Anatilimnocola aggregata: one gene and its partner. The protein of the gene in region 1 binds, or shares a complex with, the protein of each later gene. Links are inferred from orthologs where the notes say so. Each region holds a gene or a part of one and is shown on either strand. Other genes may lie near its edges. The genes, in order: uvrB and ETAA8_RS26225.

Region 1 (3,234 bases):
ACTCGATATGGGCTGTTTTCTGGGGGTAGATCGTGGGATCGAGCAGGGCCTCGGGAAATTGAACTTTCGCTTGACTGTTCATGTCTCACTCCCAACGAGAAACCTGCGCCGCTGCGATGGCCGCCGGATTTTCCTCCGCGCTAATCCATGCCACAGCGTTGCTGACCCGCGCCACAACGTCCCATTGTCTGGCCCCGGAAGCAATGATGGCAGCGAGCGAGACCAATCAGCTTGCAACCTTGATGCCAAGCTCGAGGAATCGTCTGTGCTTGCATTCCCGCCCGCAACAAAACGCATTTGCGACTGCCAAGCACGCGCTGGGCAGAAAGTGGTGAGCGGAATCGCACAGATGCCGCGTGCGGAGAACGCCAACCGGGTATCTCGTGCGGAACGAGCCCCTCAACTTGTGGCACACTGAAGGACAGCTCCGCATGGTTCTGGCGCTCATCCATTCGCGGTCCCGCCTATCCGCGCCAACCCATTTCGCGATATGTTATGTGATGGCGCGCACCGCACTCTTGCCAGGCGAAAGCGGCCACGAACGAGAGTTGTCAGAAGCATCTTGGCAGCGTTTGCCTCTCCAGAAAGGTTCGGCCAGCGTGGGTTTTCGCATTCATCGCCCTTATGAACCCGCCGGCGATCAGCCGGCAGCCATCGAAGCACTTACGAACGGTTTGAAAGCAGGCAGGCGGTCGCAAGTCCTGATGGGTGTGACGGGGTCGGGCAAGACGTTCACAATGGCGAACGTCATCGAGAATATTCAACGGCCGACACTCGTCATTTCGCATAACAAGACGCTGGCCGCGCAGTTGTACGGCGAATTCAAAGAGTTCTTTCCCAACAACGCCGTTCATTACTTCGTCAGCTATTACGACTACTATCAGCCCGAAGCGTACATTCCGCAGCGCGATATCTACATCGAAAAAGACGCTTCGATCAATCAGGAACTCGACCGGTTGCGACTGGCCACTACCAGTTCGCTGGTGAGTCGCGAAGACGTGATTATCGTCGCCAGCGTGTCGTGCATTTACGGCTTGGGTTCGCCCCAGGATTACAAGGCGATGATGGTCGGGCTGACAGTCGGCCAGGTGATCGACCGGGACGAGATGCTGAAGAAGCTGGTCGATATTCAATACGACCGGAACGACATTTCGTTCGAGCGCTGCAAGATTCGTGTCCGCGGCGATTGCGTGGAAGTCTGGCCTTCGTACGAGGAATACGCCTACCGCATTGAGTTCTGGGGGGACGAAGTCGAGAAGCTGTCGATCATTAATCCCACCAGTGGCGAGACCATTTCGCAGCACTCGCAGCTGGTGATTTATCCGGCCAAGCACTTTGTGATGGCCGAAGATCGCATCGCAGCGGCTATCGATGCGATCAAGCTGGAACTCGACGAACGGCTGAATCAGTTGCGCGAGCAAGGAAAACTGCTCGAAGCTCAACGGTTAAGCGCGCGAACACGGTTCGATCTCGAAATGCTGCAGGAAGTGGGACATTGCCCGGGCATCGAGAACTACAGCCGGCCCCTCTCGGGTCGGCCACCGGGTTCGACACCGGACACGCTCTATGAGTTCTTTCCCAAGGACTATCTGCTAATCATCGACGAGTCGCACGTGACGATTCCCCAGATTCGGGCGATGTACAACGGCGACCGCGCGCGCAAATCGACCTTGGTCGAGCACGGCTTTCGCTTGCCCAGCGCGCTCGACAATCGGCCCATGAAGTTTGAGGAATGGGAACAAAAGATTAATCAGGTCGTGTTCGTTTCGGCCACACCCAACGATTACGAACTGAACGCGACCGGTGGTGAAGTGGTCGAACAAATCATTCGCCCGACGGGTCTGCTCGATCCGATTGTCGAAATTCAGCCCGCCCGCGGGCAGGTCCCCCATCTACTCGAACAGGTTCGCGAGCGAGCAGCGGCCGGCGAGCGGGTGCTGGTCACGGCGCTTACGAAACGCCTGGCAGAAGACTTGTCCGCCTATCTCGTGGAGCAAAAGGTAGCGTGCAAGTGGCTGCACAGCGAACTCGATGCCTTCGAGCGGGTGGAACTGCTTCGCGATCTGCGGCAGGGACATTTCGATTGCCTGGTGGGTGTGAATCTGCTCCGCGAAGGTCTCGACTTGCCCGAAGTTTCGCTAGTCGCGATTCTCGATGCGGACAAGGAGGGCTTTCTCCGCAGCGAGACGTCCCTGATTCAAACGATTGGCCGCGCAGCTCGTAACGTGAATGCGAAGGTCATTCTGTATGCCGATAAGATGACCGAATCGATGCGGCTGGCGATCGACGAGACGCGTCGCCGGCGCGAGATTCAGGAAGCGTATAACCTGGAGCATGGCATCACCCCCGAGACGGTGAAGAAGAACATTCGGCAGGGTATCGAAGAAGCCGTTTCGGCCCATCGCAAGGCCAACGAAGCGATCGGTCGGACCGACGAAGCGGAAATCGTGACTCAGGAATATCTCAACGAGCTCGAAGCCGAAATGATGGCAGCTGCCGAGGCGATGGAGTTTGAGCGGGCCGCAGTCTTGCGCGATCGAATCACGCAGATGCAGGACTCGATTGGCGAAAAAGTGAGCGACGTCAAAATCGAGGGCCCACAGTCGCGCGGCAAACGACGCGGCGGCAAGGGGGGCTCGCGCGTGCCGAGGCCGAAGAAGGGGGTTTAGTTATTCGCTGCCGGTTGGTTACGGCTGTTCAGTGCCCGTTTTCCTGCGGTGAGTTACGCCTGGCGGCCAAAACTGCGGAAAGAACCACCGCGAGGAGAGAATGGCCCAGCCAGTAGTGCCAAACCCAGTCATTCCTTGCGATCTCCCAGAAGAAGATGGTAAACAGGCCCGCCGCCACCAACTGAATCACGTGCCAAGTAAAGCTGAAGAACCAGAACAGCGGCTGATCGATGGTGCGTGAACCGGCAGCGATGCCCAACCAGCCAAACCAAAGTAGAAAGCCTGGCCAAAGAAGTGGGAAGATCGCGGCAATCGGTGCCCCGAGAGCGCCACTGGCAGACAGCAGCAAGGCTGTGGCTCGGGTCCGGGAATGATGGATCCACCATAGAGGCGGTTCGTCGTTCCGGCTCGGACTCAGGCGCACGTCTTCTCTTTGGTGCGCATACAGCGGCGATTCGTAGGGGTTGAGCATGATTGCAGCTGGCGGTCGTTTTTTTGAGCAAAGCTATCGGCTCAACCGCAATTTCTTACCTTCTGGCAACTTCCAAGTGGTTGGAAAATCTCA
Region 2 (3,350 bases), 3.0 Mb from region 1 along the record:
TGCACTCCGTAATGGACATAGACGCGGTCGGCTTCGACAAACGGAGTGCAAGAGGCGTAGCTATTGCGGTCGTGGCAATACTGAGGGGAAGCGACATCAAATACTTTGACATCGTGCAACACTTTGCCAGTTTCGCGATCCAAGCAGATCGCGAAGAGTTCTTTTCCGTCCGCTGGAGCCGTGGTCAACCAGATCTGTTGATTCCAAACAACGGGCGACGACCACGCCTTCCCGCGAATCGGCGCACGCCATTTCACATTCTCAGTTTCGCTCCACTTCGTCGGCAGACCAGTTGCAGCTGAAGTGCCATCGGCATTTGGTCCGCGATATTGATTCCACTGCTCTTCCGCAGCGATTAGTGCCACGAATGATCCGCTTAACACAATGGAGACGAATGAGACAGCAATTTGCTTGAACAGGGGTGAGCAAGGCATATCAAGACCAATCGGGTGGGAGGAATTCTTGAAGGTTGGGAAGCGGACGGTCATCATTCAATCGTCGCACGCCGGTGCGCGAAATTCCAGAGCGCCGGCTGTGGATTACTATTCCATTTCGACCGGTTCCAGCTTCGCGTGAATCAGGAAAAACCGACGTTCGCGGTTATCGCTGGCGAATTGCACCGTGGCAGTCCGTTTTGGGCCTTCGCCCCCCAGCGCGATGATCGTTCCCAGGCCATGTTCGGGATGCAATACGTTCATTCCGTGCTTGAAGACATTCGGCGGAAAACGGGGGCCAGTATCGGCCTGTCGCGTTAGCAGGTCGGCTCCACTCATCAGGGAAAAACGCTTGTCGAGTTGCGGTTTCTTGCGCGCCTCGCTCGGTTCGATTTGAGAAAACTCTTCGGGCTCAAACGAAATATCCTGCTCGGTAGCTGCTGCGTGCTCGATAGGACCTTCGTCCAAATGGTCATCGTCCGCCGGCAGCTGGGAGTCAAAATCGATGAGCCGGCGTGGCCCGGTTTTCGGTTCTTGCAGCCGCATCTCGTCGCGAGGCAATTCTTGCAAGAAGTGACTGGGAATGGTCGGCGCGTTAATGCCGCGGAACATCCGGTACTGTGCATAACTGAGTTGCAGTTCCTGCCTCGCCCGTGTCAGGCCGACGAATAGCAGGCGGCGTTCTTCTTCCAGCTTTTCTTCGTCGTGGCGGCTTCGTTCGTGCGGCAACAAACCTTGTTCGCAGGCCACGATATAAACGACTGGAAACTCCAGCCCCTTCGCCGCATGCATCGTCATTAGCGAAACACGATCGGTGTCGGAACTCCAGGCATCGGTATCGCTGACCAGTGAGGTCTCTTCGAGAAAATGTTCGAGCTTGCCACCTTGGGGATTATGCATGTCGAATTGCCGGGCCGCAGTCAGCAATTCTTCCAGGTTGGCCAGCCGTTCCTGATCTTCTTCGCTCTCGGAGTTCTGCAGCACTTCGCGATAGCCCGATTCGCTCAGCACCATGCCGACGATTTGCTCAACCTCAGCAGTGAGCGATTCGCTCAACTTGTCGATCAGGGCGACGAACTTTGCCACGGCGACGGCCGATTTTTTCGGCAGGCCTTCAATCAGCCCCGCTTGCCGCGCCGCATCGAGCATCGATAGCCCGCGATGAGACGCGTACTCCTGCAGTTTGGTGATTGTACTTTTGCCAATGCCGCGGGTGGGTGTATTGATGACGCGGCGCAGCGCGACGTTGTCGCGTTGGTTGTTCAGCAGGTGCAGGTAGGCCATGACGTCCTTGATTTCCATTCGCTGATAGAACTCAAGTCCGTTGACGATCTGATAGGGGAGCACTTGCTCGCGCAGGGCATGTTCGAACTGCCGCGAGAGCGCATTCGTCCGGAAGAAGATCGCGAAATCCCGCGGCCGATATTTTCCCTGGCGCACTGCGGTCGCAATCTGACTTGCAATTTGTTCGGCTTCATCCGTGTGCGTCGGATAACAGACCAATCGCACGGCCTCCCCTTCGGGGTTTTCGGTCCAGAGCCGCTTTTTCTTCCGCCGCTTGTTGTGTGCGATCAGCACATCGGCCACGCGCAGGATCGATTGCGTACTCCGATAGTTCTGCTCGAGCCGCACCACTTTGACGTTCGGAAAGTCCTTCTCAAACTCGAGGATATTCCGCACATTCGCCCCGCGCCAGCCATAAATCGACTGATCGGGATCGCCGGTCACACTCAAGTTGGGATAGTCGATCGACAGGGCGCGGATGATCGCGTACTGCGCAAGATTCGTATCCTGATACTCGTCGACCAGAATGTATTTGTATTTGGCGTCTTGCTGTTTCCGCACATCGGGGTTCTCGCGCAGCAGGACTGCCACGTGCTGCAGGAGGTCGTCGAAGTCGACGGCGTTCGCCCGCAACAGCGCCCGCTGATAGGCCGGATAAGCGCGTTCGACGAGACTTCCCAACGTACTGCCATAGAGGGCGGTTTCGCGATATTTGTCGGGCGTGACCAGGTTGTTCTTGGCTGCACTAATTGCGTGGGCGATGGAATCGGGCGACGCGTGGGTCGATTCGAGTCGTTCTTCGGCCAGCACGAGTTTGAGCAGTTTCCGGCTGTCATCCATGTCGTAGATCGAGAAGTTCTCGCTAAGTCCCACAAGCGGGGCATGAATCCGCAGCGTGCGGACACAAAAGCGGTGAAAAGTCCCCATCCATACCGGCTGACCTGGAGCCAGCGCTGCCAATCGCTGCCGCATTTCGTCGGCTGCTTTATTGGTGAAGGTAAGTGCCAGGATATTGCGGGCCTGAATTCCCTGCCGAACCAAGTTGGCGACGCGGTGCGTCACGACACGGGTTTTACCGCTTCCCGGTCCCGCGAGCGTGAGCATGGGGCCATCGATGTGCGCGACTGCCGTTCGCTGAGCTTCCGTCAGCGAGGCAAACAGGTCCGTGAGAGGCAGATTGTTTTGTCCATCCATGGTTTTATCGTAGCAAATTCACCGTCACCGCCGAGTGCCTCGGATCAAGTGCGTGGAGCAGCCGCTTTTTGCAAGCGATCCCAGATGGCAGCGTCCCGATTTTCGGCATCGCGTTCGTGAACGACGATCAGTGTTGGGTAGCCAGCATCGTCGGCAGCACGGAGGGCGATGTATAGTCGCTGCGCTCGGGTAACTGGATCCGCCGGCAATTTGAACCAGTGAGCCCGGTTGAGGTTGGCAGGGCGGACATACGCTTCGTCGCAGACGACAGCTACTCGCTCTTTCGCTGCCTCAGCAGCACGGATGGTGGCCGGTAATGCTAGCGGTTCGACCACGATCACTTTTGCCCGCGGCGCGTAATGGCTTTGCAACCGACCGGATGTTCGCGTTTCGTTCGCTGCGGCATCACCGAGCGGCTGATTCAGCACAGCCGCGATT

What was found.
Region 2: the proteins of uvrB (region 1) and ETAA8_RS26225 are in contact, whole or in part, in a crystal structure (PDB 7EGT), measured with the Thermus thermophilus proteins. The link is inferred for Anatilimnocola aggregata from one-to-one orthologs. Residues at the interface, in WP_096411307.1 of Thermus thermophilus: Glu23, Leu25, Arg26, Asp27, Gly28, Glu29, Arg30, Phe31, Arg55, Glu326, Asp327, Phe328, Glu379, Ser382, Gln383, His398, Gly400, Arg401; in WP_096412145.1 of Thermus thermophilus: His654, Arg656, Phe657, Gln666, Asp668, Glu669, Lys680, Arg681, Leu682, Ser683, Lys685, Tyr686, Ala687.

What each region holds. Positions count from the first base shown.
Region 1 is NZ_CP036274.1:3,939,814-3,943,047, reverse strand. What follows is about bases 196-3,108. They hold uvrB (excinuclease ABC subunit UvrB), read left to right. Parts: upstream 196-548; coding sequence 549-2,669; downstream 2,670-3,108. Other genes in these bases: ETAA8_RS14955 (hypothetical protein), read right to left, coding at 2,698-3,108. In the rest of the region: ETAA8_RS14965 (bifunctional aminoglycoside phosphotransferase/ATP-binding protein), read right to left, coding at 1-82; more of ETAA8_RS14955, read right to left, coding at 3,109-3,141. UniProt on the Escherichia coli protein: The UvrABC repair system catalyzes the recognition and processing of DNA lesions. A damage recognition complex composed of 2 UvrA and 2 UvrB subunits scans DNA for abnormalities.
Region 2 is NZ_CP036274.1:6,959,428-6,962,777, reverse strand. Bases 228-3,256 are described here. They hold ETAA8_RS26225 (ATP-dependent helicase), read right to left. Parts: upstream 2,913-3,256; coding sequence 543-2,912; downstream 228-542. Other genes in these bases: ETAA8_RS26220 (L-threonylcarbamoyladenylate synthase), read right to left, coding at 2,957-3,256; ETAA8_RS26230 (PQQ-binding-like beta-propeller repeat protein), read right to left, coding at 228-365. Outside these bases: more of ETAA8_RS26230, read right to left, coding at 1-227; more of ETAA8_RS26220, read right to left, coding at 3,257-3,350. UniProt on the Escherichia coli protein: A helicase with DNA-dependent ATPase activity. Unwinds DNA duplexes with 3'-5' polarity. Translocates on single-stranded DNA with 3'-5' polarity. Initiates unwinding more efficiently from a nicked substrate than double-stranded DNA.